Regions from separate parts of the Enterobacter sp. FW301-JW81 genome, predicted to be linked through region 4. Evidence: predicted binding sites of a transcription regulator. Region 4 holds the regulator's gene; each other region holds the start of a gene.
What was found. The regulator PurR, encoded in region 4, represses purine synthesis genes. The targets are predictions, from matches to a motif close to CANGCAAACGTTTGCNTG.

Region 1: the regulator PurR is predicted to act here: its motif matches at 4,751-4,768, upstream of purE (5-(carboxyamino)imidazole ribonucleotide mutase).
Region 2: the regulator PurR is predicted to act here: its motif matches at 4,000-4,017, upstream of cvpA (colicin V production protein).
Region 3: the regulator PurR is predicted to act here: its motif matches at 1,199-1,216, upstream of galS (HTH-type transcriptional regulator GalS).

The regions. Positions count from the first base shown of each region.
Region 1 covers NZ_JBYTBA010000005.1:223,805-231,192, forward strand. The annotation lists gene ybbP (putative ABC transporter permease subunit YbbP) at 1-528, shown strand, start outside; gene AC3WOK_RS16745 (porin) at 712-1,857, shown strand; gene mnmH (tRNA 2-selenouridine(34) synthase MnmH) at 1,951-3,021, opposite strand; gene purK (5-(carboxyamino)imidazole ribonucleotide synthase) at 3,107-4,174, opposite strand; gene purE (5-(carboxyamino)imidazole ribonucleotide mutase) at 4,171-4,680, opposite strand; gene AC3WOK_RS16765 (YdgH/BhsA/McbA-like domain containing protein) at 4,852-5,061, opposite strand; gene lpxH (UDP-2,3-diacylglucosamine diphosphatase) at 5,201-5,923, opposite strand; gene ppiB (peptidylprolyl isomerase B) at 5,927-6,421, opposite strand; gene cysS (cysteine--tRNA ligase) at 6,596-7,388, shown strand, end outside.
Region 2 covers NZ_JBYTBA010000002.1:250,770-258,157, forward strand. The annotation lists gene truA (tRNA pseudouridine(38-40) synthase TruA) at 1-52, shown strand, start outside; gene AC3WOK_RS08155 (DedA family protein) at 81-740, shown strand; gene accD (acetyl-CoA carboxylase, carboxyltransferase subunit beta) at 895-1,800, shown strand; gene folC (bifunctional tetrahydrofolate synthase/dihydrofolate synthase) at 1,871-3,139, shown strand; gene dedD (cell division protein DedD) at 3,129-3,812, shown strand; gene cvpA (colicin V production protein) at 4,073-4,561, shown strand; gene purF (amidophosphoribosyltransferase) at 4,595-6,112, shown strand; gene AC3WOK_RS08185 (UbiX family flavin prenyltransferase) at 6,201-6,770, shown strand; gene argT (lysine/arginine/ornithine ABC transporter substrate-binding protein ArgT) at 7,062-7,388, shown strand, end outside.
Region 3 covers NZ_JBYTBA010000002.1:377,806-385,193, reverse strand. The annotation lists gene galS (HTH-type transcriptional regulator GalS) at 68-1,090, opposite strand; gene yeiB (DUF418 domain-containing protein YeiB) at 1,246-2,403, opposite strand; gene folE (GTP cyclohydrolase I FolE) at 2,423-3,091, opposite strand; gene AC3WOK_RS08725 (YbfB/YjiJ family MFS transporter) at 3,209-4,342, opposite strand; gene fghA (S-formylglutathione hydrolase) at 4,481-5,308, shown strand; gene cirA (catecholate siderophore receptor CirA) at 5,408-7,378, opposite strand.
Region 4 covers NZ_JBYTBA010000001.1:621,007-628,394, reverse strand. The annotation lists gene AC3WOK_RS03010 (MFS transporter) at 1-1,083, opposite strand, end outside; gene cydH (cytochrome bd-I oxidase subunit CydH) at 1,247-1,336, opposite strand; gene purR (HTH-type transcriptional repressor PurR) at 1,634-2,659, shown strand; gene punR (DNA-binding transcriptional activator PunR) at 2,677-3,588, opposite strand; gene punC (purine nucleoside transporter PunC) at 3,704-4,903, shown strand; gene cfa (cyclopropane fatty acyl phospholipid synthase) at 5,202-6,350, shown strand; gene AC3WOK_RS02980 (riboflavin synthase) at 6,381-7,022, opposite strand; gene mdtK (MdtK family multidrug efflux MATE transporter) at 7,248-7,388, shown strand, end outside.

The DNA of each region.
Region 1 (7,388 bases), on a different contig from region 4:
GGGCAGCCGCAGAGCTGGCTGACCAGCTTCCGCTGGGAGAACGGTAACGGCATGCTGACCCAGCTGAACCGGGAATTCCCGACGGTCAGCCTGCTGGATATCGGCGCGATCCTGAAGCAGGTGGGGCAGGTGCTCGAGCAGGTGAGCCGCGCGCTGGAGGTGATGGTGGTGCTGGTGACAATCTGCGGCGTGCTGTTGCTGCTGGCCCAGGTGCAGGTGGGCATGCGCCAGCGCCATCAGGAACTGGTGGTCTACCGCACGCTGGGAGCCGGAAAGCGGCTGCTGCGGATGACGCTCTGGAGCGAGTTTGCGCTGCTGGGGCTGGTGGCCGGTCTGGTGGCGGCCATTGGCGCAGAGACGGCGCTGGCGGTGTTGCAGACGAAAGTGTTCGACTTCCCGTGGGAGCCTGACTGGCGCCTTTGGTTAATACTGCCTCTGTGCGGCGCGGTGCTGCTTTCCCTTTGCGGAGGCTGGCTCGGCACGCGGCTGTTAAAGGGCAAAGCCCTGTTCCGTCAGTTTGCGAGTTGATTTAGCACGGTGATAATTGCGCGCCGGGTTTTAATGCCGGTGCGCAGTGTTTAAATAGCACAAAGTGATAATACCCACTCATTTAGTAGCACAAAACATTAAAAACCCGACCACACAGCCCGATTATTTCCAGTTAATATTCACCCGCTAAATATTTAGCAGCGTGTCTATTAAGGAAAAATAATGACTATAAAAAAATCAGCGCTGGCGGCAACGATCGGCGCGGCAGTGGCATTGACTACCTTCGCTTCTCAGGCGGAAATCACCGTTCTTAAGCAGGATCCTCAGGCGGGTAACCCGCTGAGCCGCCTGAACTTCACCGTTGGCGGCAGTATCCGTCCTCAGTTCCAGAACATGACCGGCGACGACGGTAAAAACAGCTACAAGCGTAACGGCTTCGACGGCGGCACCCGTTTCCGTTTCGCAGCAGATTACTACCTGTTTGATGACATCAGCTGGATCAGCTACTACGAGCTGGGTGTGAACATTCCCGCGCAGTTTAACTGGGATCACCACTACGCCGAAGGTGCGCACGACACCACGCGTCGTATGCTCTACACCGGTCTGAAGAGCGACACCTGGGGTACGCTGACCTTCGGTCAACAGAACAGCGTTTACTATGACGTGGTTGGCGTGAAAACCGATATCTGGGACTATGACATGATTGGTCAGGCGCCAGGTAACGGGATCAACGGCGACTACGACGGTTCTTATCGTTCACGCCAGATGCTGAAATATAAGAAAACCGTGGGCGATGCCGATATCTATGCATCCTACCTGTTTGAAGACAGCGAATACCTGCCGGGCAACGGCCTGCGCTACAAGCGTAAAGGCGGCGGTTCACTGGGTCTGGATTACCACCTGACCACCGATCTGACCTGGGGCGCCGCGTGGAACTACACCCGTGCGGATATGCGTAACCCGGACAACGGCGACAGCAAAACCTACGACCAGAACATCCTCGGTACCGCGCTGAGCTGGACGCCGGATAACTGGACCTTCTCCGCAGGCGGCGGCTGGTATCAGAACTTCCTGACCACCAAAAAAGTGTCGGTTAACGACTACTTTGCGGGTGACGCGTGGGGTATTGAATACTTCGCAGGTTACAAATTCCCAGTCGGGCAGTACGCGGTTAAATCCATCCAGCCTTACTTCATGGGCGACCGCATTGAGTACGTGAACGGCCGTAACTACCAGCGCATCGACAACGGCGTGGGTATCAGCTTCCAGCTGGACTACGGTTTCCGCGTGGATTACGAGCACGTGTTCACCTCCAGCACCGACAACCTGGGTGACATGAACCTGGTGCGTCTGCGTTACGACTTCTAACCCTCACCCTAACCCTCTCCCTGAAAGGGAGAGGGAACAGACGGATAGAACACGTAGGCCGGGTAAGGCGTAGCCGCCACCCGGCTTTATTTTTCAGCGATCAAGCCACTCCGCAACTTCTCCATACGTCCCGCGATACACAATCTTCTCCGCTTTCTTCTCCAGCTGATAGCCGTACATCGGGTCGTAATAGTCCTTCAGCAGCGGCGCAAGCCAGCTGAAGTGCGCGTCCGTGCTGCCAGAGCGTTGCTGTTCCAGCAGCGCGGAATCTAACAGCGCGGTGAATTCAGCATACCGCTGCAGCCCAAGACGGCGGCGAATGGCGAACAGGCCGTGGTGCAGGTACTCGCTGTATTCTCTCCAGCCCGCTTCCTCGCCGTATGCGGCAGAAAAGTCCGCCCACATATGGTCGAAATACTCTTCGCGCAGGCGCTCAAGGCGAATATCAAACGGGTCTTCCACCACGACGATAGGGGCTTCAACCATGCGGTCGCGCAGGCATTCCGGCAGGTGGTTGGAGCCAATCATCCGGCCCTCGTCTTCCAGCACCCAGCGCACGGCATCTTTTTTCAGCAGCTCAACGGCAAGGTGATTTTCAAAGCTTGCCTGGGAAAGCTGCGGCGTGAGGGTGCGACCAAACGAGGAACCGCGATGGTGCGCCAGCCCTTCCAGATCGATTCCCTGCGCGTGCTGCTTCACCAGCAGCGTTTTACCGTTTCCGGTACAGCCGCCGATGAGCACCATCGGTTTTTGCGACTGCTCGATGGTTGCCTGAATCGCCGCCTGACGCAGGGCCTTATAGCCGCCGCGGATCAGCGGGTAATCGATACCCGCCTCTTTCAGCCAGGCCTGGGAGATATGCGAGCGCTGGCCGCCGCGCGCGCAGCAGAGAAAGCCCTCAGGATGGGCAAGGCAGGCTTCGCGCCAGGCGTTGATGCGCGCATCGCGCGTCTCACCCTTTACCAGACTATGGCCGAGCGCCAGCGCAGCCTCCGGGCCCTGGCGTTTATAGCAGGTGCCCACGGCGGCGCGTTCGTCGTCGTTCATCAACGGCAGGTTAAGGGCAGCGGGCATCGCGCCCTGGGCAAATTCGATCGGCGCGCGAACGTCGATTAAAGGGGTATCGGACGCGAGGATCGCGCGATAGTCCGTTCCATCGTTCATGGGTATTCCAGAAAAAAGCTAAGCAGCAATGGGCGGGAATTGTACGCCGGGGAAAGAGGAGGTCAACTCCCCGGCGGAGGGCGCGCTATTTAAGCTTTGATTGTGCCCAGACAATGCCGCTCGCATATTCCGGCGGCAGGAGAGGGATCATGGCTTCCAGCGTGGCGCTCAGGCGGTCCGTGTCGCTGTCGTTGAGGTTCAGGTGACCCACTTTACGACCCGCGCGAACCTCTTTGTCATACCAGTGCAGGTGCACCAGCGGCAGCTTCAGCCATTCGTAGTTCAGATCGGTGCCGATCAGGTTGATCATCACCGACGGGCTGTTCACCACCGGCTGCGGCAGCGGCAGGTCGGTGATGGCGCGCAGATGCAGTTCGAACTGGCTGATGGACGCACCGTTTTGCGTCCAGTGGCCGCTGTTGTGCACGCGCGGCGCAAGTTCGTTGATCAGCAGACCGGACGGGGTGATAAAGCACTCCATCGCCATGACGCCCACATAGCCGAGTTCGTGCATGATGGCAGAGAGCATATCTTCCGCCTGTGCCTGCTGGTCTGCGTTTGCGTGCGGGAAGGCCACGCTGGTGCGCAGGATACCGTCCTGATGCAGGTTATGCGTCAGAGGGTAAAACACCGTGCGGCCATCGTGCCCGCGCGCGCCAACCAGCGACACTTCACCGCTGAAGTTGATGCCCTGCTCAACGATGCATTCGCCGTAGCAGTCATCCGGCAGCTCGGCGGTATCGTCCGCGCGCAAGCGCCACTGGCCGCGGCCGTCGTAGCCACCCACGCGGCGCTTCACGATCGCCAGCTCGCCCAGCATCGCGAAGACGTCATTCCACTCGCTTTTATCGGACAGGAGCTGCCACGGCGCGGTCGCGAGGCCGAGCTTGTCGAACAGCTGCTTTTGCGTCAGGCGGTCAGCAATAATTGGGAACACATCGCGGTTAACAAAGGCGTTGTGACGCGCCAGCTCGCGTGTCAGGGCCGTCTCCGGCCAGCGTTCGATCTCGGCGGTAATCACGCTCTGGTGGAACGGCACGGCTTCAGGTTCAGCATCCAGCCCGACGGGCCAGACGGCAATACCCAGCGGTTCACCTGCCTGGCGCAGCATGCGGCCCAACTGGCCGTTACCGAGGACGCAAACCTGCTTCATGCCGCACCCCGCGGGTCTGGATTGTCCAGCACCTCGTCGGTCTGGGCTTTACGCCATTCGGTCAGACGCTGGTGCAGGTCTTTATCGTGAGTCGCCAGGATTTGGGCTGCCAGCAGGGCGGCGTTTGCCGCACCCGCTTTACCAATCGCCAGCGTGCCGACGGGAATGCCGCGCGGCATCTGAACGATGGAATAGAGGCTATCAACACCGCTCAGTGCGGCGCTTTGTACCGGGACGCCGAGAACCGGCACCAGCGTTTTGGCGGCAATCATGCCTGGCAGATGTGCTGCGCCGCCCGCACCGGCAATGATCACCTCATAACCGTTCTCTTCGGCGCTTTCGGCGAAGCTGAACAGTTTGTCCGGTGTACGGTGTGCGGAGACCACTTCTACGTGGTGCGGAACATTCAGGATTTCAAAGATTTCGGCGGCGAACTGCATGGTAGCCCAGTCGCTTTTGGACCCCATCACGATGGCGACACGCGCCGGATTATTGCGGGAAGACATGCGTCTTAAAACTCCTGTGGTGCGAAACACACTGCTTTCGAGGGCACAGAGAATAGCATGTTATACGGGCAAGGAAAACGGTTGCGCGGTTAAAAGGTGAGCCGTTGTTGCCATCCATTCATAACAAAACAGACCGCGTTCTGGCGGTCTGTTTTCGTTGTGCGGCAATCATTATTTAGTCAGTTCTGCGGTCATGTGCACGCGGTTGTTGAACTGTGCGCTGGTGATTTTGTAAGAGGCACCCTGTTCAGCGGCCTGTGCAGCAATTTTCGCTTCTGCACGGTCAAGGGTTGAGCCGGTTGCGCTGACGCTCTGCGCGAAAGCACCGAAAGAAGCCAGAGAAAGAGCAGTAACTGCAACGAAAGTTTTGATGGATTTCATGGTCGTATTCCTTAAGTAATTTATCTGGGATAGGGCGTGTTGCCCTGATGTGATAAATAATAGACCGACCATGGACTGATTAAAATCGAAACAATTTGCCGATATTGTTCAATTAAATTGAATTAACTTTGCGCGAGGATTAAAACGGAAAAGCGATCAGCTCTACGCCGTCAGGCGTGACGTTGACCATGGATCCTTCGCTGTGCCAGGCACCCAATACCACGCGGTGTGCGGGCTGGCCGTTGGCGATAAGGGAATGCACGTCAGGACGATGGGTATGGCCGTGAATGAGCCACTGCACGCGGTTCTTTTCCATGACGTTGACAACTGCCTGCGGGTTAACGTCCATGATGGTGATGGATTTGCTGCTGTTGGCAGCTTTACTGCCCGCGCGCATTCTGGCGGCGATGCGGTTGCGGATGAACAGCGGCAGGGCCAGGAACAGCGTTTGGATCCACGGGGTGTGGACTTTGGCGCGAAACGCCAGGTAGCCGGTATCGTCGGTGCAGAGCGTATCGCCGTGCATGATCAGCACCTTTCGGCCGTAGAGGTCGAGCACCTGTTCTTCCGGCAGCAGCGTCATACCGCTTTCGCGGGCGTAGCGCTTGCCGAGCAGGAAATCACGGTTGCCGTGAATGAAGTAGCAGGGGACGCCGGAATCAACCAGCGCTTTTATGGCCGCAGCCATTTCACGGTGCAGTGGGTTAGGATCGTCGTCGCCGATCCAGGCTTCAAAGAGATCGCCCAGGATGTACAGCGCATCGGCGCTTTTGGCTTCACCGCGTAAAAAACGCAGAAAACCGGCGACGATCGCCGGTTCTTCTGTTTGCAGATGCAAATCTGCAATAAAGAGTGTCGCCACGAATTACTCGCTGACGGTCACGCTTGTAATCACAACGTCTTCTTTAGGAACGTCCTGGTGCATGCCGCTGCGGCCGGTAGAGACGGCTTTGATCTTGTCAACCACGTCCATACCTTCAACCACTTCTGCGAATACGCAGTAGCCCCAACCCTGCAGGCTTTCGCCGGAGAAGTTCAGGAAGTCGTTATCAGCCACGTTGATGAAGAACTGCGCGGTCGCAGAGTGAGGCGCCTGAGTACGGGCCATCGCCAGCGTGCCGCGGGTGTTTTTCAGGCCGTTGTTCGCTTCGTTTTTGATCGCTTCTTTGGTTTCTTTCTGGTTCATGCCAGGTTCAAAACCGCCGCCCTGGATCATAAAGCCGTTGATCACGCGGTGGAAAATGGTGTTGTTGTAGAAACCTTCGCGGCAGTAGTCCAGGAAGTTTTTAACTGTTTCAGGCGCTTTGTCATCAAAGGTTTTGATTACGATATCGCCATGATTAGTGTGGAAAGTAACCATTTTTGCATCCTGTTCCGTTATTGTGGTACGTCGACCCGCGTTCGGGTCATATATAGGGGCTTGTTATAGCATAACCACAGGATGCGATCACCTTGCATTGTGTGCTGCTTCGGGTTTGAATTACGGGTAGAATACCCGGTTTTCAACCACACACGTGTTTACATGGAATCTTCGATGTTAAAAATCTTTAATACAATGACGCGCCAAAAAGAGGAATTTAAACCTATCCATGCCGGGGAAGTCGGCATGTACGTGTGTGGTATTACGGTTTACGATCTCTGTCACATTGGCCATGGCCGTACCTTTGTCGCCTTCGACGTGGTTTCGCGCTACCTGCGTTTCCTGGGGTACAACCTGAAATACGTGCGTAACATCACCGACATCGACGATAAAATCATCAAGCGCGCTAATGAGAACGGCGAGAGCTTTGTTGCGCTGGTCGATCGTATGATCGTCGAGATGCACAAAGATTTCGACGCCCTGAATATTCTGCGTCCGGACAGCGAGCCGCGTGCCACCCACCATATTCACGAAATTATCGACATCACTGAAAAGCTGATCGAACGCGGTCACGCCTACGTGGCGGACAACGGTGACGTGATGTTCTCGGTGCCGACCGACCCCACCTACGGTTCGCTTTCCCGTCAGGACCTGGACCAGCTTCAGGCCGGCGCGCGCGTTGACGTGGTTGACGTGAAGCGCAACCCGATGGACTTCGTGCTGTGGAAAATGTCCAAAGAGGGCGAACCAAGCTGGCCATCCCCGTGGGGTGAAGGCCGCCCGGGCTGGCACATTGAGTGCTCCGCGATGAACTGCAAACAGCTGGGCAAACACTTCGACATCCACGGCGGCGGTTCAGATCTGATGTTCCCGCACCACGAAAACGAAATCGCGCAGTCCACCTGCGCCCACGGCGGCGAGTACGTTAACTACTGGATGCACTCCGGGATGGTGATGGTTGACCGCG
Region 2 (7,388 bases), on a different contig from region 4:
TCGGTTTGACCTGCCAAAACCGCCAATGGGCCCGCTGTTTTTAGCGGACTAAACAAAGGTGCAATTAGGGCTTAGACAATATGGACGTAATTCGTTTTTTGATTGATTTCATCCTGCATATTGATGTTCACCTGGCGGAGCTGGTCGCGCAGTATGGCGTCTGGGTTTACGCCATTCTGTTCCTCATTCTGTTTTGTGAAACCGGTCTGGTCGTTACCCCGTTCCTGCCGGGAGATTCCCTGCTGTTCGTCGCCGGGGCGTTATCGGCGCTACCTACCAATGACCTGAACGTGCACCTTATGGTTGTGCTGATGGTGATTGCCGCCATTATTGGCGATGCGGTCAACTATACGATTGGACGCGTGTTCGGCGAGCGGCTTTTCAGTAATCCTGATTCGAAAATTTTCCGTCGCAGCTATTTAGATAAAACCCACGCGTTTTATGAGCGTCATGGCGGAAAAACCATTATCCTTGCGCGTTTTGTGCCTATTGTGCGTACATTTGCACCGTTTGTGGCGGGAATGGGGCATATGTCCTATCGTCATTTTGCGGCATACAACGTGGTTGGCGCGCTGCTGTGGGTATTGCTGTTTACCTATGCAGGCTACCTGTTCGGCGATCTCCCGGTGGTTCAGGAAAACCTTAAGTTACTGATTGTAGCGATTATTGTGCTTTCCGTGCTGCCAGGCGTTGTCGAAATTATTCGTCACAAGCGTGCGGCGGCAAAACAAGCGAAGTAAATGCACACTGGCGGTTCGACCACTTTTTTATCCAAAGTTTCGGGCTGTTATGTTTTAATGTGCAACATTCATGGTCTGTTGGAGGCAAAAATGGCATTATTCGCCTCTTATAGCAAAACTGGCATACGACCAGGTTCAGGCAGAAAGGTTATCAATGAGCTGGATTGAACGAATTAAAAGCAACATTACCCCAACGCGCAAAGCGAGCATTCCTGAAGGGGTATGGACGAAGTGTGATAGCTGCGGCCAGGTTCTGTATCGCGCAGAGCTGGAACGCAACCTTGAGGTGTGTCCGAAGTGTGACCACCATATGCGTATGTCGGCGCGCAACCGCCTGCATAGCCTGCTGGACGAAGGTTCTCTGGTAGAACTGGGCAGCGAGCTTGAGCCAAAAGACGTGCTGAAGTTCCGCGATTCCAAAAAATACAAAGATCGTCTGGCCTCTGCACAGAAAGAGACCGGCGAGAAAGACGCGCTGATCGTCATGAAAGGCACCCTGCACGAGATGCCGGTTGTTGCCGCTGCGTTTGAGTTCGCCTTTATGGGCGGCTCAATGGGATCCGTGGTCGGTGCGCGCTTCGTGCGTGCCGTTGAGCAGGCGCTGGAAGACAACTGCCCGCTGATCTGCTTCTCTGCCTCCGGCGGTGCGCGCATGCAGGAAGCGCTGATGTCTCTGATGCAGATGGCGAAAACCTCTGCTGCGCTGGCGAAAATGCAGGAGCGCGGTCTGCCGTATATCTCCGTGCTGACCGACCCAACCATGGGCGGCGTCTCTGCTAGCTTCGCGATGCTGGGCGATCTGAACATCGCTGAGCCAAAAGCGCTGATCGGCTTTGCGGGCCCTCGTGTTATCGAGCAGACCGTTCGTGAAAAACTGCCGCCTGGCTTCCAGCGCAGTGAGTTCCTCATTGAGAAAGGCGCCATCGACATGATCGTTCGCCGTCCGGAAATGCGCCTGAAGCTGGCGAGCATCCTGGCGAAGCTGATGAATCTGCCAGCGCCGAACCCGGATGAGCCGCGCGAAGGCGTGGTGGTACCGGATCAGGAACCCGAGGCCTGATAACTGAAAAGGGCAGGGCCGGTTGGCGCTGCCCTTTTGCTTTCTAATCTGTTAATGACAACCGGGCATTATGGAAAATAAAAGCATTCCCCAAGCCACGTCGCCCCTGGCCGCGTGGCTTTCTTATCTGGAAAACCTGCACAGTAAAACCATCGATATGGGGCTTGAACGCGTAAGCCAGGTCGCCGCGCGTCTTGATGTGCTCAAACCGGCACCTTTCGTGTTTACCGTCGCGGGCACCAACGGCAAAGGTACCACCTGCCGTACCCTGGAATCCGTGCTGATGGCTGCGGGTTACAGGGTAGGCGTGTACAGCTCTCCTCACCTGGTACGCTACACCGAACGGGTGCGCGTGCAGAACGGCGAACTGCCGGAATCGGCGCATACGGCGTCGTTCGCGGAAATTGAAGCCGCGCGCGGTGAAACCTCATTAACCTATTTCGAATACGGTACTCTGTCGGCGCTGTGGCTGTTCAAACAGGCGCAGCTTGACGTGGTAATTCTGGAAGTTGGGCTCGGTGGTCGTCTTGATGCGACCAATATGGTGGATGCGGACGTGGCGGTGGTCACCAGCATCGCGCTGGACCATACCGACTGGCTGGGTCCGGATCGTGAAAGCATTGGCCGCGAGAAGGCCGGTATTTTCCGGGCCAATAAGCCTGCCGTGGTCGGCGAGCCGGATATGCCACACACCATCGCTGAGGTGGCACACGAGAAGGGCGCGCGTCTGCTGCGCCGCGGCGTTGACTGGCAGTATGAAGTGCGTGATAACGCCTGGCGCTTTAGCGATGCACAGGGCGCGCTGGACAACCTGCCGCTGCCGCAGGTGCCACAGCCTAACGCGGCGACTGCCCTGGCGGCACTTCGTGCGAGCGGCCTTGCGATCAGCGAGCAGGCGATCCGCGACGGCATACAGAACGCGATTCTGCCCGGGCGCTTCCAGATTGTCAGCGAGTCACCGCGTTTGATACTGGACGTGGCGCACAACCCCCATGCGGCGGCGTATCTCGCGGAACGTCTCAAATCGTTACCAAAAACCGGGCGAGTGCTGGCGGTTATCGGTATGCTTCATGATAAAGATATCGGCGGGACGCTGGCCTGCATGGAGAGTGTGGTCGATAGCTGGTATTGTGCTCCTCTGGAGGGGCCGCGCGGCGCGACGGCTGAGCAGCTGATGGAACATCTCGGCAAAGGCGCAATCTACAGTAGCGTGGCGCAGGCCTGGCATGCCGCGATGGCGGATGCTAAACCAGAAGATACCGTGCTGGTGTGTGGTTCATTCCACACGGTGGCACATGTCATGGAAGTGATGGACGCGGGGAGAACCGGTGGCGAGTAAGTTTCAGAACCGTTTAACAGGAACCATTGTGCTGGTCGCGCTCGGGGTGATTATTCTCCCGGGTCTGCTCGACGGGCAGAAAAAGCATTATCAGGATGAGTTTGCCGCTATTCCGCTGGTCCCTAAACCGGGCGACCGCGATGAGCCGGATATGCTGCCGGCGGCGACGCAGGCGCTTCCTGCTCAGCCACCGGAAGGTGCGGCGGAAGAGGTGCGTGCGGGCGATGCTGCAGCGCCGTCGCTCGATCCGTCTCGCCTGGCGGCAGCGAGCAACAGCGACATCGATCCTGTGCCGGTAGAGCAGCCTAAGCCTGTTGAAAAACCGAAGGCGGTCGATAAACCGCAGCCGAAACCGCAGCGTGATAAAACGGCAGAACAGCTTGCCGCGGCGTCAGCGAAACCGGCTCAACAAGAGGCCGCTGCCCCAACGGGTAAAGCCTACGTAGTACAGCTGGGCGCGCTGAAAAATGCGGATAAAGTCAATGAGGTGGTGGGTAAACTGCGCAGTGCGGGATATCGTGTTTACACTTCACCAACCACGCCGGTGCAGGGTAAAATTACCCGTATTCTCGTAGGGCCAGAAGCGTCTAAGGACAAGCTGAAAGGTTCGCTCGGCGAGCTGAAGCAGATCTCCGGCCTGAGCGGCGTAGTGATGAGCTATAGCGCGAACTGATAAAATCTTGCCCCTCACCCTCACCCTAACCCTCTCCCCAGAGGGGCGAGGGGATAGTTTGCTCCCTCTCCCTTGAGGGAGAGGGCTGGGGTGAGGGGGAACGGCAGACGTCCAAAGAGACGTAATAAGCCACGGCGTTGAACATTTTTTCAGCGCCTTTTTTATTTACGCGGGGGAAGGAAATCCCTACGCAAACGTTTTCTTTTTCTGTTAGAATTCGCCCCGAACTGGATGACAGGGCGTTAAATCGTGGGACACATATGGTCTGGATTGATTACGCCATCATTGCGGTGATTGGTTTTTCCTGTCTGGTTAGCCTGATCCGTGGCTTTGTTCGTGAAGCGTTATCGCTGGTGACATGGGGTTGTGCTTTCTTTGTCGCCAGTCATTACTACACTTACCTGTCTGTCTGGTTCACGGGCTTTGAAGATGAACTGGTCCGAAATGGAATCGCCATCGCGGTGCTGTTTATCGCGACGCTGATTGTCGGCGCTATCGTGAATTACGTGATAGGTCAGCTGGTCGAGAAAACCGGTCTGTCAGGAACGGACAGGGTGCTCGGGATCTGTTTCGGGGCATTACGAGGCGTGCTGATTGTGGCCGCGATCCTGTTCTTCCTGGATACCTTCACCGGGTTCTCCAAAAGCGAAGACTGGCAAAAATCGCAGCTCATTCCAGAGTTCAGCTTCATCATCAGATGGTTCTTTGACTATCTGCAAAGCTCGTCGAGTTTTTTGCCCAGGGCATAAACCCTGAGATGTGGCTTAACGAGGAAAAGACGAATGTGCGGTATTGTCGGTATCGCCGGTTTCATGCCGGTAAACCAGTCGATTTATGACGCGTTATCGGTGCTTCAGCACCGTGGGCAGGATGCTGCGGGTATCATCACCATTGATGCAAACAACTGCTTCCGTTTACGCAAGGCGAATGGCCTGGTAAACGATGTGTTTGAAGCCCGCCATATGCAGCGTCTGCAAGGTAATATGGGTATCGGTCACGTTCGTTATCCTACTGCTGGCAGTTCCAGCGCTTCTGAGGCACAGCCTTTCTACGTCAACTCACCGTACGGCATCACGCTTGCTCATAACGGCAACCTGACCAACGCGCACGAGCTGCGTAAAAAGCTGTTCGAAGAGAAACGTCGCCACATTAACACCACCTCTGATTCTGAAATCCTGCTTAACGTGTTTGCCAGCGAGCTGGATAACTTCCGTCACTACCCGCTGGAAGCCGACAACGTCTTTGCTGCTGTCGCAGCGACAAACCGCCAGATCCGCGGAGCGTATGCCTGCGTCGCGATGATCATCGGTCATGGCATGGTCGCCTTCCGCGATCCAAACGGCATTCGTCCGCTGGTGCTCGGCAAGCGCGACCTCGGCGATGGTCGTACCGAATATATGGTTGCCTCTGAAAGCGTGGCGCTGGATACCCTGGGCTTTGAGTTCCTGCGTGACGTTGCGCCGGGCGAAGCGGTTTACATCACCGAGAAGGGCCAGCTGTTTACCCGCCAGTGTGCCGATAACCCGGTCAGCAACCCGTGCCTGTTTGAATACGTTTACTTTGCCCGCCCGGACTCCTTCATCGACAAGATTTCCGTCTACAGCGCGCGCGTGAATATGGGCACCAAGCTGGGCGAGAAGATTGCCCGCGAGTGGGACGATCTCGACATCGACGTCGTCATTCCTATCCCGGAAACCTCCTGCGATATCGCGCTGGAAATCGCCCGCATTCTGGATAAGCCATACCGTCAGGGCTTCGTGAAGAACCGCTACGTTGGCCGTACCTTTATCATGCCGGGCCAGCAGCTGCGTCGTAAGTCCGTGCGTCGCAAACTGAACGCCAACCGCGCCGAGTTCCGCGACAAGAACGTTCTGCTGGTGGATGATTCCATCGTTCGCGGCACCACCTCTGAGCAAATCATCGAGATGGCGCGCGAAGCGGGTGCGAAGAAAGTCTACCTGGCCTCTGCGGCCCCGGAGATTCGCTTCCCGAACGTGTACGGTATTGATATGCCAACCGCCAACGAGCTGATCGCACACGGCCGTGAAGTGGACGAAATTCGCCAGATCATTGGTGCCGACGGCCTGATTTTCCAGGATCTGAACGATCTCATCGACGCGGTGCGCGCCGAGAACCCGGATATTCAGCAGTTTGAATGCTCCGTGTTTAACGGTATTTACGTGACCAAAGACGTTGACCAGCAGTATCTCGACTATCTGGATTCGCTGCGCAACGACGATGCAAAAGCCGTTCAGCTGCAAAACGATCTCGAAAGTTTAGAGATGCACAACGAAGGTTGATGCTCCGGCAGGTGAGGGCGTATGCCCTCACTTGCAACTCCCCGCAAAATCCTGCACAGTCTGCCCTGAATCAGTAAGGGCAAAAATCATGAAACGACTCATTGTTGGGCTCAGCGGCGCCAGTGGCGCGATTTACGGCGTACGTCTGTTACAGGTTTTGCGTAACGTGGCTGAAGTCGAAACCCATCTGGTGATGAGCCAGGCGGCGCGGCAGACCCTCTCGCTGGAAACCGATCTCTCCCTGCGCGATGTTCAGGCCCTGGCGGATGTCGTTCACGATGCCCGTGATATCGCTGCTAGCATCTCCTCAGGCTCGTTTAAAACAGCCGGTATGGTTATCCTGCCCTGTTCCATTAAAACGCTCTCCGGCATTGTGAACAGCTATACCGATACCCTGGTAACCCGCGCGGCGGATGTGGTGCTGAAGGAGCGTCGTCCTCTGGTGCTCTGCGTGCGGGAAACGCCGCTGCATCTGGGGCACCTGCGCTTAATGACTCAGGCCGCCGAGCTCGGCGCGGTCATCATGCCGCCGGTACCGGCGTTCTATCATCGCCCAACTTCGCTGGATGACGTGATTAATCAGACCGTTAACCGCGTGCTGGATCAGTTCGACATCGACCTGCCGGAAGATCTCTTCACCCGCTGGCAGGGGGCCTGATTCTGTGCACAAACAGAGTGCATGAAAAGAGACGTTGCCCTGTTTCAGGGCAATTATGCAACGGCGATCATATCCTCGACATTTAATTCGTTTTTTCCCTTTTTCTCTCTCCGGTTCGTTCGGCAGACCTGCTATCTTTCACCATTAAGGCAATATCGCAACGTTTTATTAACATATTTAACGTCGAAGTTTCGACCAGACGGCAATGTGGCATAAGACCTGCAAGATGAAGCCTGCAACACAACACACAACACAATACATAATAAAATCACGGTACTTGAGGGTAAATGTATGAAGAAGACGGTTCTGGCTCTGTCTTTGCTCGTGGGGTTAAGTGCGGCAGCAGGTAGCTACGCAGCGCTTCCACAGACGGTTCGTATCGGTACAGACGCAACCTACGCGCCATTCTCTTCCAAGGATGCGAAAGGCGATTTCGTGGGGTTTGATATCGATCTGGGTAATGAAATGTGCAAACGCATTGCGGTGAAATGCACATGGGTGGGCAGCGACTTCGACGCGTTAATCCCGTCGCTGAAAGCCAAGAAAATCGACGCCATTATCTCTTCTCTCTCCATCACCGAAAAACGTCAGCAGGAGATTGCCTTCTCTGACAAGCTC
Region 3 (7,388 bases), on a different contig from region 4:
GTCAGCGCCTTGTTAAGATACTGTGAATTTACTCACAGATTGAAAACGGTTACATCACATCATGTAATCAGTTAGTGATCGGAACCACAATTTGCCGGGGCGCGACGGAGTGACGACGCACTAAAGTCGGCATGAAACAATGTGTTGCCCCCGGATCCAGCAGCCCTGCCGCCCCCTGTAACGCCAGCTCAGTCGCCAGTTTCGCCATAGAGGCAATGGGGTAACGCACCGTTGTCAGCTGTGGGTCGGTGTAACGGGCAATCGGAATATCGTCAAAGCCGATGAGTGATAAATGCTGTGGCACCGCAATGCCGTTATCCTTCAGCGCCGTCAGGGCCCCTGCCGCCATGCTGTCGTTATAGGCAAACACCGCAGTAAGCTGCAGATTGCGCCCCAGCAGCTCCACCATGGCCGCCTCACCGCCCTGCATGTCAGGCGTCCCGGTTCCAGTCCAGCTGTCTGATGGCGTAATGCCGTGCTCTTTCAGGGCGTTTTGCCACCCCTCGCGCCGCAGTTCGTCATCTTCAATCTGGTGGCTGGAGGCCAGATAACCGATCCGCTGATGCCCGTTGTTGATGAGCATTTTGGTGGCCATCATTGCGCCGCTGACGTTATCCAGCCCGACGCAGCGGTGGGCATAGCCCGGGACGATGCGGTTGATGAGCACCATGCCCGGGATCTGATCCATAAACCCGATTAACTCTTCGTCGCTCAGGGCTTTTGAGTGGACAATCAGGGCGTTACAGCGCTGGCGAATCAGCACTTCAATGGCGTAGCGTTCCTTTTCCGCCTCATGATAGCTATTGCCGATCAGGACATATTTCTGATGCTGCTGGGCGACCACATCCACCGCTTTCACCAGCGCGCCGAAAAAGGCATCCGATACATCCATCACCACCACGCCGATAGTGTCGCTAACCTGCGACGCAAGCGCCTGAGCATTGGCATTTGGCCGGTACCCGAGCTGGGTCACGGCTTTCATTACGGTTTCACGGGTTTCAGGGCTGACCAGCGCGCTGTTATTCAGCACGCGCGAAACGGTAGCCACGGAAACGCCCGCCTGACGGGCGACGTCACGAATGGTGATCATATTCACCATCCTTCAAAGGATTGCAGCAACTCACAGACACCCCCTGTGTTTAGCAAGGTGGCTATTTTGGCAGCGAGAGAAAGGGGACTACGTGAAGAAGCTCACACTCATGAAAACGCTTACATCCGTTTTGTTAATGATTGTGATCCAGATCGTTATCTGGATGTATTTTTCAATGATATCCCTGAAGCATGTGCGGTTAACTGACGCCACACCCACTCCAGCGGTCCCTGGCGGAAATAGCGTAGCCAGAGAACAGAAAACGCCAGGTTTACTACCCAGACCGGGATAACAAACGCCAGCAGCGCGAGGCGGTCGAATTTCATAAACAGGCCAAAGCGATAGAAAAGCGTGGTGCATATCAGCGTTTGCAGGAGGTAATTGCTTAACGCCATGCGGCCCACGCAGGCGATAGCGCTGACAATCCACAGGCGAGAAAGCGTTGGCCAAAAGCCATAGATCAGCGCCGCATAGCCGATGGTCTGGAACGGCGCGCTCAGTTCACGCGGCACCTGGAGCAGGAAAGCGCACCAGCGGTAATCCCAGTGGAGGTGCCACTGCGTAATCACCGCCGGAAGGTTAATCAGCACGCCGAGCAGGACCAGCCCGGCGCCCATGCGGCGATAGTGGCGCAGGCTAAATTCGCCTTTCAGCCAGCCGGTGCGCATCAGCGACGCGCCCATCAGCATCATTCCCGCCAGCTGCCAGCCGTATTGCGCGCCCAGCGCAAGGAGGTTATCCCCCAGCATATCCGCACGGTTGCTTATCGCTTCCGTACCGCCCTTCAGCTTCCAGAACTGCTCGTACTGCAGGTTAGCGGCATCCGGGATCCAGGCACGGTTTGTCGCCTCACCGGAGATCATCCCCAGCAGCAGCAGTACCCCAAGCCCCATGACGTAGAGCATCACGCCGGTGTTAAACAGGCTTTTTACGCTGTGCGCGTCGCGAATAAGGCGCCAGCAGATGAGCCCGACTAGCCCATACGCGAGAAGAATATCGCCGTCCCAGAAGAACAGACCGTGGATAAACCCGAGAAGCACCAGCAGCGTCAGGCGCGACTGTATCCAGCGCGTACCGCGTTTGAGGAGAAGCTGCAGGCCTGCGCCAAACAGCAGGGCAAAGAGCGTGAGGAATTTGACCTGGGCGAAAAGATCGAGGATCGCCCACGTCCATGCATCACTGCGCGTGATGTCGCCATACCATGCAGGATTGAGATAAGCCGCCTTCGGCAGACCGAAGGCGCTGATATTAAGCAGCAGGATACCGAGAATGGCGACGCCGCGAACAAAATCGAGCGTGACGTTTCGCTCCATGGTCCCTGCCCTGTAAGACTTAGTTGTGGTGACGAACGGCGCGCAGGAACTCCTGGCGGGTATTCTGACTTGATTTAAACAGACCACCCAGCGAGGTTGTGGTGGTTGCACTGGTCGCATCACGCACGCCGCGCGCTTTCACGCAGTAGTGAACCGCGTCGATAGAGACGGCCACGTTATTGGTGCCCAGCAGCGTTTGCAGCGCGGTCAGGATCTGCTGCGTCAGACGCTCCTGCACCTGCGGACGCTGTGCAAAGAACTGCACGATGCGGTTGATCTTCGACAGGCCGATCACCGTATCTTTTGGGATATACGCCACGGTCGCTTTACCGTCGATGGTGACGAAATGGTGTTCGCAGGTGCTGGTCAGCGTGATATCGCGTACCGTGACCATCTCGTCCACTTTCATCTTGTTTTCGATGACGGTAATTTTCGGGAAGTTGGCGTAATCCAGGCCCGAGAAAATTTCGTCGACGTACATTTTTGCGATGCGGTGCGGCGTCTCCATCAGACTGTCGTCACTCAGATCGAGATTCAGCAGCTCCATGATCTCGGTCATATGACCGGCAATCAGACGCTTGCGGGTTTCATTGTCCAGATCCTGTACGGGCGGACGCAGTGGCGTTTCAAGACCGCGCGCAACCAGGGCTTCGTGGACCAGGGCAGCTTCTTTACTGAGTGATGACATTTTGTTCTCCTGCAGGTGTGGCGTCTTTTGCCCTCGTTGTGGCAAAAGTATGCGCTCATTGTGCGTGAGGCCGCGCACATAATCCAGTATTCACGACGATAATTATTGCAATTGCTGCTACCTTTCAGCGTGACGATTCCAGACCAGAGCCCCGCCGACGAACAGCGCAACGCCCGCCAGCCCCAGCGCAGGCTCCAGCCGGTGGGTAAGCCAGGTCGATAACGCCGAGGTCACCGGCCCTACCAGCTGCCCTATGGCATACCCGGTAGTAAGCAGACCCGCCATATACCGCGTGTGGTTCGGTGCCAGTTCGCGGCCGTATAAAAGCGAGAGCTGAACGGCGCAGAGGAACCCGCCACCCACCAGCAGCCCACCCGTCAGCAATCCACCTATTCCCGGCAGCAGCCAGGCCGCCAGCACGCCAGCCCCCTGTAACCACAGCACGATAGCCAGCCTGCGGTTAGCCGTTGAGGTATGGCGCAACAGAATGCTGAGCGCAATCCCCACCACGGCGGCGATACCAAAAATCGGCCACACGAACTGGGCGAACAGGCTGCCGGGAAAACGCACCGCCGCCATCTGCGACAGGAAGGTCGCCGGAAGGATATAGCCAAACCCGGCCAGGCTGTAGCTCCAGACCAGACGCTTTAAATCTGCCGTCAGCACCAGCGGCTCCGGCGCGGTTCCCGGTCGATGTAGTTGACCGGAACGCGGCAGGTAGCGCGCCACCAGGGCAATCAGCACCAGCGCCAGCACGCCGTAGATTTGCCATGCCGCCCCGGCCGAGAGGGATTTCGCCTGGATATAGACGCCGAGCAGCCCGCTCAGGGCAATACCAGCCCCCGGGCCGGCAAACACGGCCGCGCTCAGGCCCGGTTTACCCAGCTGCCCCAGCCGCTCGTTAGTCCAGGCGGCAATCAGCACCATCGACCAGCCGCTCATGCAGCCAATCACAAAGCGCAGCAGACCGTGTACAACGGCGTTATCCGCCGCGGCAGAGAGCAGCGTCAACGCCACCGCGCCCGTGATGCCCAGCCAGAGGCGCGCTTCAACAAAGCGGTGCGCGCGCATCGCATCCCATGCACCCACCAGATAGCCCAGATAATTCATCGCCGCCACCAGGCCCGCGCTGGTCAGCGTAAGCTGCCCGGCAGCAATCATCAGCGGCACCTGAGGCGTAAAGGCAAAGCGCCCGATCCCCATTGCCACCACCAGAACGACGAACCCACTGAGCGCAATACGCAGCGCCATGACCGCTCCAAATGTTAAAGAAAAGTAAATTTATGATGCAGCATCTCGCCGTCCGGTGAAAGTGAAAGTTGCTCACAGGTCAATGAAAACGCTGTATTATGGATGTTATGAATGCGCATTCTCATTAAGGAGCCCTGCATGGAACTGCTCGAAGAGCACCGTTGTTTTGAAGGTCGACAGCAGCGCTGGCGGCACGACTCCACCGTTCTGAACTGTGCGATGACGTTCAGTATCTTCCTGCCCCCGACGGAAAACCCACCGGTTCTGTTCTGGCTTTCAGGCCTGACCTGCAACGACGAAAACTTCACCACCAAAGCGGGCGCGCAGCGTATTGCCGCCGAGCTGGGCATTGCGCTGGTGATGCCAGACACCAGCCCGCGTGGCGATGATGTGGCCGACGATGCAGGATACGACCTGGGCAAAGGCGCCGGGTTTTATCTGAATGCGACCGAACAGCCCTGGGCGCGCCACTACCGTATGTATGATTACATTCGCGATGAGCTTCCTGCCCTGGTGCAGGCTCAGTTTGCGGTAGGTCACCGCTGCGCGATTAGCGGCCACTCGATGGGCGGTCACGGGGCGCTGATAATGGCGCTGAAAAACCCGGGTAAATACACCAGCGTGTCGGCATTTGCCCCTATCGTGAATCCTTCTCAGGTGCCGTGGGGGCAAAAAGCCTTTACCCACTATCTGGGTGAGGATGCGGAAAAATGGCTGGCCTGGGACAGCTGCGCGCTGATGCTGAACAGCAACGCTGAAGAGGCCATTCCCACCCTTATCGATCAGGGTGATGCGGATCAGTTCCTCGCCGGTCAGCTACAGCCTGCGGTACTGGCAGAGGCGGCGCGCCAGAAAGACTGGCCGCTGACGCTGCGCATTCAGCCGGGATACGATCACAGCTATTACTTCATTGCGTCCTTTATTGAGGACCATCTCCGCTTCCATGCGGAGCATTTGTTCGCATAAGTGCTGATGATTGCCGGGTGGCGGCTTCGCCTTACCCGGCCTACATTCGCGGGTTTTGTAGGCCCGGTAAGCGAAGCGCCACCGGGCATAAAGGTTACATCAGAACTTATAATCCACGCCGACAAAGTAACGACGGCCATCTTCCGTATAGCTGTAATCGTCACGGCTCAGATCTTTATCCAGCAGGTTCTGCACGCCCGCACGCAGCTTCACGCTTTTCGTCGCCTGCCACGCGGCGCCGGTATTCCAGATGACGTAGCCACCCGGCGTTGGTGCACTGCTGGTCAGCGCGCGTTTCTCACCGGTGTAGTTGCCCTGAACATAGAACGACCAGTCCTGCGTCGCCTTCCAGTCAACGGTACCGTTGGCGGTATGGAACGGCAGATCGGACAGCGGCTTGTTGCCACCGTTGCTGATATCACGACCGTCGTTATAGGTGTAGTTCAGCGTCACTTTCCAGTCTTCCGCCAGCGGGAATTTCAGCTCGGTTTCCACCCCACGGATGCGCGCCTTGTTGACGTTGTAGTAGCGGAAAATCGGTTCGCCGTCCGCATTCAGCCCAACGTAGTTAGGATAATCCTGCGCCTGATTCACATTGGCCGTACGGCTAATGCTGATGCGGTCATCCACATTATTCTGGAAGGTGGTGACGCTGGCCTGCACGCCCTCTAACCAGCCCTCTTCTCCGCTGTAGTAGAGACCGAATTCAAAGCTCTCGCTGGTTTCCGGTTTCAGGTCCGGGTTACCGACAATCTCACAGGCACCGCGGCACGAGCCGGTGACCCAGTCCGGGCTCAGCTGCAGCAGTGACGGCGCTTTAAACGCGGTAGCCCAGCCGCCTTTCACCGTTACGGTATCGGTCGCGTTGTAGACCAGATAGGCTCGCGGACTCCAGTGGTCACCGTAGGTATCATGGTCGTCCATACGGATGCCGGTGGTCAGCGCCAGAGGTTCAAAGATACGCCACTCATCCTCCAGGAACAGAGCATACTGGCTTGTCGAGGTACTGCTGCTGGAACCGCCCGTCAGGTTGACCGGGTCTTTCAGCTTATCGTGACGCCATTCGCCGCCGAAGGTCAGCAGCTGGTTGATTTCGCCCATCGGCAGCACGTATTTTCCGTCCACCGCGTTGCTCTCGGAGGTGATCGGATTGCTGTTGCCCGGATTTTTGTTATCCACCTTTTCGCCGTAAACCTTCAGCTCGCTGTTGCCGACGCCCCAGCGACCATTGTGGCTGAGAGAGTAGTTCTGACGTTCAAGGCGGTTTTTATCGAGGGAATCCGAGTCACGATCCTGACGGTCGAAACCGTAGCCCGCCGTAAAGTCGTGATTTTCAGACGGTGTCCAGGCGAATTCCACATTCGCATCGCGGCTGGTGAAGCCCTCAATGCGCGGTGTTTCACCGCTCGCCGTAGTGGATGATTTCTGCTGAGCGTCTTTCTCACGCTTCGCGAGGCTACCGTAGGCTTTCAGCCCCAGCAGGCCGTCGACCAGCGGTCCGCTGGTGTAGAACTGACCGTTATACGTGTCTCCACGATCGCGATGTTCCTGAATCGTGGAATCGGCGCTCAGGGTGCCCGTCCATTTCTGGCCGATTTTTTTGGTGATAATGTTCACCACGCCGCCCAGCGCATCGGAACCATAAAGAGAAGACATCGGTCCGCGCACCACTTCGATTCGTTCGATGGCGTCAACCGGCACCCAGTTGAGGTCGAAATCATTATGACGGAACACCGCGTTACGCGAGTTAACGCGCTTGCCGTCGATCAGGATCAGCGTATAGCTGCTGTCCAGTCCGCGAATACTTACCCCTTTACGGTTGTCCCCTTCGCTCGTGAGCTGAACGCCCGGCACATCCCGTAACACATCTTTCAGATTCTGAACGGGTTTGCGCTGCAAATCTTCCTGGGTAATCACGCTGATGCTTGCGGGTGCGTCTTTCAGGTTTTGCTCGGTCGCGGAGGCCGTTACAACCATTGTGTCGCCGGATTCCGCTGCGATAACAGGCAGGGCCAGGGACATTGCGGACGCACAAAGTCCTCCCCTGACGAAGGGATTCAACCTAAACATTCCATATCTC
Region 4 (7,388 bases):
CATCACCGGCACAAAGCTGTACCCCAGCCCCCCTGAAATCACGGCCCCACCGGCCGCCGCACCGAGTGCATTGCCCAGGTTGAAGGCACCAATATTGACCGAAGATGAGAGACCCGGCGCTTCATGCGCGACACGCATCACGCGCATCTGCAGCGGTGGAACCACGGCAAAGGTTGCGGCACCCCAGACGACCATCGCAATGGCGGCCCCATACTCGTTACGCGCCAGCCACGGAATGGCGATCATGATGACAATCAGCAGGGTTAAGAAGCCCTTCAGCGTCCCGCTCACGGAACGGTCGGCAAATTTCCCACCCAGATAGTTGCCAATCGAGAAGCCCACGCCAATCAGCACCAGCATTGCGGTAACAAAGAGAGGCGTCGCGTGGGTGATGTCATGCAACACCGGCGAAATGTAGGTGTAAAGGGTGAACATCGCCCCTGCCCCCAGGACGGTGGTGAGCAGCGCGGAGAGCACCTGCGGGCGCATCAGCACCGAAAGCTCTCTGCGCACGTCAGGACGTTCCCCCGCTCTGCCTTTTGGCAAGGAGAAGAACAGCGCCACCATGGCAATCACGCCTAGCCCGGCGGTCGCCAGGAAGGACATACGCCAGCCGATCGCTTCACCCAGCCAGGTCGCCGCAGGCACCCCGCCAATGTTGGCAATCGTCAGGCCCATAAACATGGTTGCCACGGCGCTCGCCTGCTTGTGTTTTGGCACCACGCTTGCCGCCACGACCGACCCCAGCCCAAAGAACGCGCCGTGGTTAAGGCTGGTCAGAATGCGAGACAGCATCAGCGTGGTGTAGTCCGGCGCAATGGCGGAAAGCACGTTGCCCAGGGTGAAAATCGCCATCAGGAAAATCAGCGCATTGCGGCGCGCGCGGTGCGAAAGGAGAAGCGTCATCAGCGGCGCGCCTACCATCACGCCGATTGCGTAGGCGCTGATTAACATGCCTGCAGCAGGGATCGAGACGTCCACGCCCCGGGCAATAACAGGCAGTAACCCCATCGGGGAGAATTCAGTGGTGCCAATCCCAAAAGCGCCAATCGCCAGGGCCAGCAGGGGAAAATTGATTTTCATGCGTCAACTCCGGATGCCGTGTCATATGGGGACACAGAACAAAGAAGCCGAAAGCATGACATCAATCACAAAAAATTAGAAGTTAACAAAATGGCAAAAGATTTTTGCATGAGAAGTAACAATTGGGGCGATCGGGAGGGAGAACGCTCTCCCTCCGCGTAAATCAGTGCAGCGCAGCCGTCAGACCGGCAGCGACAATCAGAGCCAGCACAATAACGGTGGTGAACAGCGAAAACTTCAGATCGGAACTCATCAATTTTTCTCCTTTTAATCCCCCCACGAAAAGTGAGCCTGCTCATTTTTGCACAGTTTACGTCAAAAATCTTCCTGGATTTAAACTGATAAACACTTTACCTCTTCCCCTTTTCATCAAGATAGGACAAAATTCCACGCTAAATTTATTAGCGTACCGGCCATTGACCCCCTCCTGACGTCCCGTGTCGTTTTCCCGGCGTGCCGCAACTCAACATTGCGAAATAAGGGTGAGAGAAGGCAAACGTTTACCTTCAAGTTTTTCAGGAGTTTAGGATATGGTCTGGAGTGACATTTAATGGCAACAATTAAAGACGTAGCAAAACGCGCAAACGTTTCCACTACAACCGTATCACATGTTATTAACAAAACCCGCTTCGTGGCGGAAGAGACGCGCAATGCCGTCTGGGCCGCGATCAAAGAGCTGCACTATTCGCCAAGTGCGGTTGCGCGAAGCCTCAAGGTTAATCACACCAAATCTATTGGATTGCTGGCCACCAGCAGTGAAGCGGCCTATTTTGCCGAGATCATTGAAGCAGTTGAGAAAAACTGCTTCCAGAAAGGCTATACCCTGATTCTGGGCAACGCGTGGAACAGCATTGAAAAACAGCGCGCCTACCTGTCGATGATGGCGCAAAAGCGTGTTGATGGCCTGCTGGTGATGTGTTCCGAGTATCCGGAGTCCGTGCTGTCCATGCTCGAAGAGTATCGCCATATTCCGATGGTGGTGATGGACTGGGGCGAAGCGCGCGCGGACTTCACCGATTCCGTTATCGATAACGCCTTTGAAGGCGGCTATATGGCCGGTCGTTACCTGATCGAACGCGGTCACCGCGAGATTGGCGTGATCCCGGGTCCGCTGGAGCGCAACACCGGCGCGGGCCGTCTGGCCGGCTTCATGAAAGCAATGGAAGAAGCGCTGATCAACGTGCCGGAAAACTGGATCGTGCAGGGCGACTTTGAGCCGGAGTCGGGCTACCGCGCTATGCAGCAGATCGTCTCCCAGCAGCATCGTCCGACCGCCGTGTTCTGCGGGGGCGACATCATGGCGATGGGCGCGCTCTGCGCCGCCGATGAGCTGGGCCTGCGCGTACCGCAGGATATTTCCGTGATCGGGTATGATAACGTGCGTAACGCGCGCTACTTTACGCCAGCGTTGACCACCATTCACCAGCCGAAAGATTCGCTGGGCGAAACGGCCTTCAACATGCTGATGGACAGGATCGTCAACAAGCGCGAAGAGTCGCAGTCCATTGAAGTTCACCCGCGCCTTATCGAACGCCGTTCCGTTGCGGATGGCCCGTTCCGCGACTACCGTCGTTAATCGCTCTACGGGGCCAGCTACGCTGGCTCCCGTAACCACTCCCGGTTCAGCGTTTCGCTGTCTCCCAGATAATCCAGAAGCCAGTCCATGGCGGGTGAGACGTCATTTTGCTGCCAGGTGAGGCAGCAGGCCGCATCCGGGAAGGGATTCTCCAGCGTCAGTTCAACCCATTCTCCGGTATCGATTTTTGGGCGCGCAAAGTGCACGGGCACCATCGCGACGCACAGCCCGGCGCTGAGGCACGTCGCCGACGATTCCCAGTCAGGGGCCACCACCCGCCGCTGGTTATCCAGAAGCCAGGTGATACGCTTGGGTAATGAACGGGAGGTATCCTCCAGCACCAGTGAAGGCCAGTTGCGTAGCGTATCGTCGCTCAACGGCCCTTCCATTGCCGCCAGCGGATGATCGCGTGCCACCACGCACTTCCAGCTCAGCATGCCCATATCGCGAAAGGCGTAACGTCCCCCGACCGGGATCGCCTGCGTGGCCCCAATCGCCATCTCTGCCCTGCCGTCCGCCAGCGCATCCCAGACGCCGTTGAACACCTCCTGCGAGACCCGCAGCTCGACGTCAGAAAAATGCCGATAGAAATCGACGATCATTTGCCGGGTGCGTTCCGGCTTAACGATATTATCCACCGCGATGGAAAGATGCCCCCGCCAGCCGTTGGCGATCTGCTGACACTGTTCGCGGGTGATCTGCATTTTTTTGATAACAGAACGCCCTTCCTTCAAAAACCACGCGCCGGCGGGCGTTAATTCGACATCACGATGGCGCCGTTCAAACAGCGGAACCGCCAGCCACTCTTCGAGCTGACGCACGGTGTAGCTGATAGCCGAAGGGACGCGGTGCAGCTCCTGCGCCGCACCGCTAAAGCTGCCGTTACGCGCGACAGCATCGACCACTTCAAGAGAATAATCTGACCACATTTTCTGCCTGCAAAATTTTTGAATGCACCCGCCAAATATTAGCGTTTCACAAGCGGCTTTGCACTCCCTACACTCAGCGCCAACGTACACCTGCCTCCTTAAGGAGAATAAAATAATGCAACCCAGGAAAGGTTTTTTAGTCTGGCTCGGCGGCTTAAGCGTGCTGGGCTTTTTGGCCACCGATATGTACCTGCCGGCTTTCGCCGCTATGCAGGAAGATCTGCAGACGCCTGCCGCGGCCATCAGCGCCAGCCTGAGTTTGTTCCTCGCCGGTTTTGCTTTCGCACAGCTGCTCTGGGGACCGCTCTCGGATCGCTTTGGTCGTAAACCGGTATTGCTGCTGGGTCTGGCCATTTTTGCCGTTGGCTGTCTGGGGATGCTATGGGTACGCGACGCCACCTGGCTGCTGGTGCTGCGCTTTATTCAGGCCGTGGGCGTCTGTGCCGCTGCCGTCACCTGGCAGGCGCTGGTTACCGACTACTACCCGGCTAACCGCACAAACCGTATTTTCGCCACCATTATGCCGCTCGTGGGACTCTCGCCAGCCCTTGCTCCGCTGCTGGGCAGCTGGATCCTCGCGCATTTTGACTGGCAGGCCATTTTTGCCACGCTGTTTGCCATCACGCTGGTACTAATGCTGCCGGCGTTTGCCCTCAAGCCCGCGCATAAAAAAGAGGCGCATGCTGACGCGAAGCCAATCACCTTCACTTCCCTGCTGGGCACCAAAGCGTATCGCGGCAATGTCCTGATCTATGCCGCCTGCTCGGCGAGCTTCTTCGCGTGGCTCACCGGCTCGCCGTTTATTCTGCACGATATGGGATACAGCCCGGCAGCCATCGGGCTGAGCTACGTTCCGCAGACCATCGCGTTCCTGGTGGGCGGATACGGCTGTCGTGCAGCGCTGCAAAAGTGGGAAGGTCAGCAGATGCTGCCATGGCTGCTGGTGCTGTATGCCCTGAGCGTTATCGGGACCTGGGCCGTTGGCTTTATTCCGGGCGCCGGTCTGGCTGAAATTTTGATTCCATTCTGCGTGATGGCCGTCGCGAACGGGGCGATTTACCCTATCGTCGTAGCGCAGGCGCTCCGTCCGTTCCCGCAGGCGACAGGACGCGCCGCCGCGCTGCAGAACACCCTGCAGCTGGGTTTGTGCTTCCTGGCAAGCCTGGTGGTCTCCGCGCTGATTGCTACGCCGCTTCTGACCACCACCAGCGTGATGCTGGTGACCGTTGCGCTGGCGGTAATAGGCTATCGCATGCAGGCCTCCGCGCAGCGTGAGCAGGATAACCGCGCTCAGGTTGAAACGTCACATGCGTAATTGCGCCAGAAATCATGTTAATTTTCAGTGATTAGGTTGCTAAGAATTTTCTATTGAATCACCAAATTTTGAGGCCTATACTAAATTTGGTTCGATTAAATACGATAAATATTAAGCGTTAACGGGAGCCGGAGTGCTCCCGTTTTACCATGGAAGGCATTTTCGGCAAGGGTTATCTCCCTTCCTCTGTTCTACGTCGGATACTAGCCTCGCGGTATTTACCGTGAGATTTCTCACAAACCAAAAAAGCGTCTACGCTGTTTTAAGGTTCTGATCACAGTAGGGTGATGGAGAAGCTATGAGTTCATCGTGTATAGAAGAAGTCAGCGTTCCGGACGATAACTGGTCCCGGATCGTCAGTGAACTGTTGGGTCGTGCAGGCATCACTATCAACGGATCTTCGCCATCCGATCCCCAGGTCAAACATCCCGACTTTTTTAAACGCGTGTTGCGTGAGGGATCGTTAGGACTGGGAGAAAGCTATATGGACGGCTGGTGGGAGTGCGAACGGCTGGATATCTTTTTCGCCAGCGTTTTGCGTGCCGGTCTGGAAAATCAACTCCCCCGCAACCTGAAAGACACCCTGCGTGTCGCCTCTGCCAGACTGTTTAATCTGCAAAGTAAAAAACGCGCGTGGATCGTCGGCAAAGAACACTACGATCTTGGCAACGACCTGTTCAACCGCATGCTTGACCCTTTCATGCAGTACTCCTGCGCCTACTGGAAAGACGCGTCGACGCTTGAAGAGGCTCAGCAGGCTAAGCTGCGTCTGATTAGCGAGAAACTGCAGCTACAGCCCGGTATGCGCGTGCTGGATATCGGCTGCGGCTGGGGCGGGCTGGCGTACTTTATGGCGAAGCACTATGGCGTCAGCGTGGTCGGCGTCACGATTTCAGCGGAACAGCAAAAAATGGCGCGGGAACGCTGCCAGGGTCTCGATGTGGATATCCGGCTGCAGGATTACCGTGACCTGAACGAACAGTTCGATCGTATCGTTTCCGTGGGTATGTTCGAGCACGTTGGGCCGAAAAACTACGACACCTACTTTGAGGTGGTGGATCGTAATTTAAAGCCGGACGGCATCTTCCTGCTGCACACTATCGGCTCTAAGCGGACCGACAATAACGTTGACCCGTGGATCAACAAATACATCTTTCCGAACGGCTGTTTACCGTCCGTTCGCCAGATTGCCAACGCCAGTGAATCCCATTTCGTTATGGAGGACTGGCATAACTTTGGCGCCGATTACGACACCACGCTGATGGCATGGCATGCGCGTTTTCAGGAGGCCTGGCCAGAGATTGCGGACAACTATTCTGAACGATTCAAACGGATGTTTAGCTATTATCTGAATGCCTGTGCGGGCGCGTTTCGCGCGCGGGATATTCAGCTCTGGCAGGTGGTTTTCAGCCGTGGGATTGAACACGGATTGCGTGTCGCACGCTAAAAAATAACCCCGGAAATCCGGGGTTGTTTTTTATTCTTCTTCGACGGCCTTTATTATTGCGGCTTCTTTTGCTGCCAGCACGCGTTCAACCGTATCGACCACCGCCTGGGTTTGCGGATCGATTTCGATATTCACGCGATGCCCCAGTTTTTTCGTACCCAGCGTGGTGCGCTGCAGCGTTTCAGGAATTAAGTGCACGCAAAAACGCGTTGGCGTTACTTCCCCCACCGTCAGGCTAATCCCATCGATGCCAATAAATCCTTTATAGAGGATGTATTTCATTAATGAAGGATCCTGCATTTTGAACCAGATTTGACGGTTATTTTCCGAGGTGACGATTTTCGCCACTTCCGCGGTGGTCATGATGTGCCCGGACATCAGATGGCCGCCAATCTCATCGCTGAACTTCGCCGCCCGCTCAACGTTGACGGTATCCCCCACCGCCAGCTCGCCCAGGTTGGTGATGCGCAGCGTCTCTTTCATTAAATCAAAGCTGATCTGGCTGCCGTTAATTTCGGTTACTGTCAGGCAGCAGCCGTTGTGGGCAATCGACGCGCCGGTTTCGATGCCCTCAAGCATATATTCCGGCAGCTCGACAACATGAGTACGGAAATTAGGTTTTTCATCAATGGACACCACTTTGGCGGTGCCCTGCACAATACCAGTAAACATGCTTACAACTCCTGTTTTTTCCGGACGGTGGTGACACCGTTTAATCCCACCACAATAACAGTTGGAAAAACAGGTTGCCAGCGGAGCGCATTTACTGGCGATTTTTTCACTAGATAAATAGCTAAAGCCCGCTACAATAGCTGGCACCCCCCTGCATTTTCTTCTTGCTGCCCGTTTCGGCGGCTTTTTTAGTCTCTCAAATAACTACAAAATAAAGGTGTTCACGTGCAGAAGTACATGAATGAAGCGCGCCAGTTATTGGCACTGGCTATACCAGTGATCATCGCGCAAGTGGCCCAGACCGCAATGGGATTTGTGGATACGGTAATGGCAGGTGGCTACAGCGCCACCGATATGGCGGCCGTG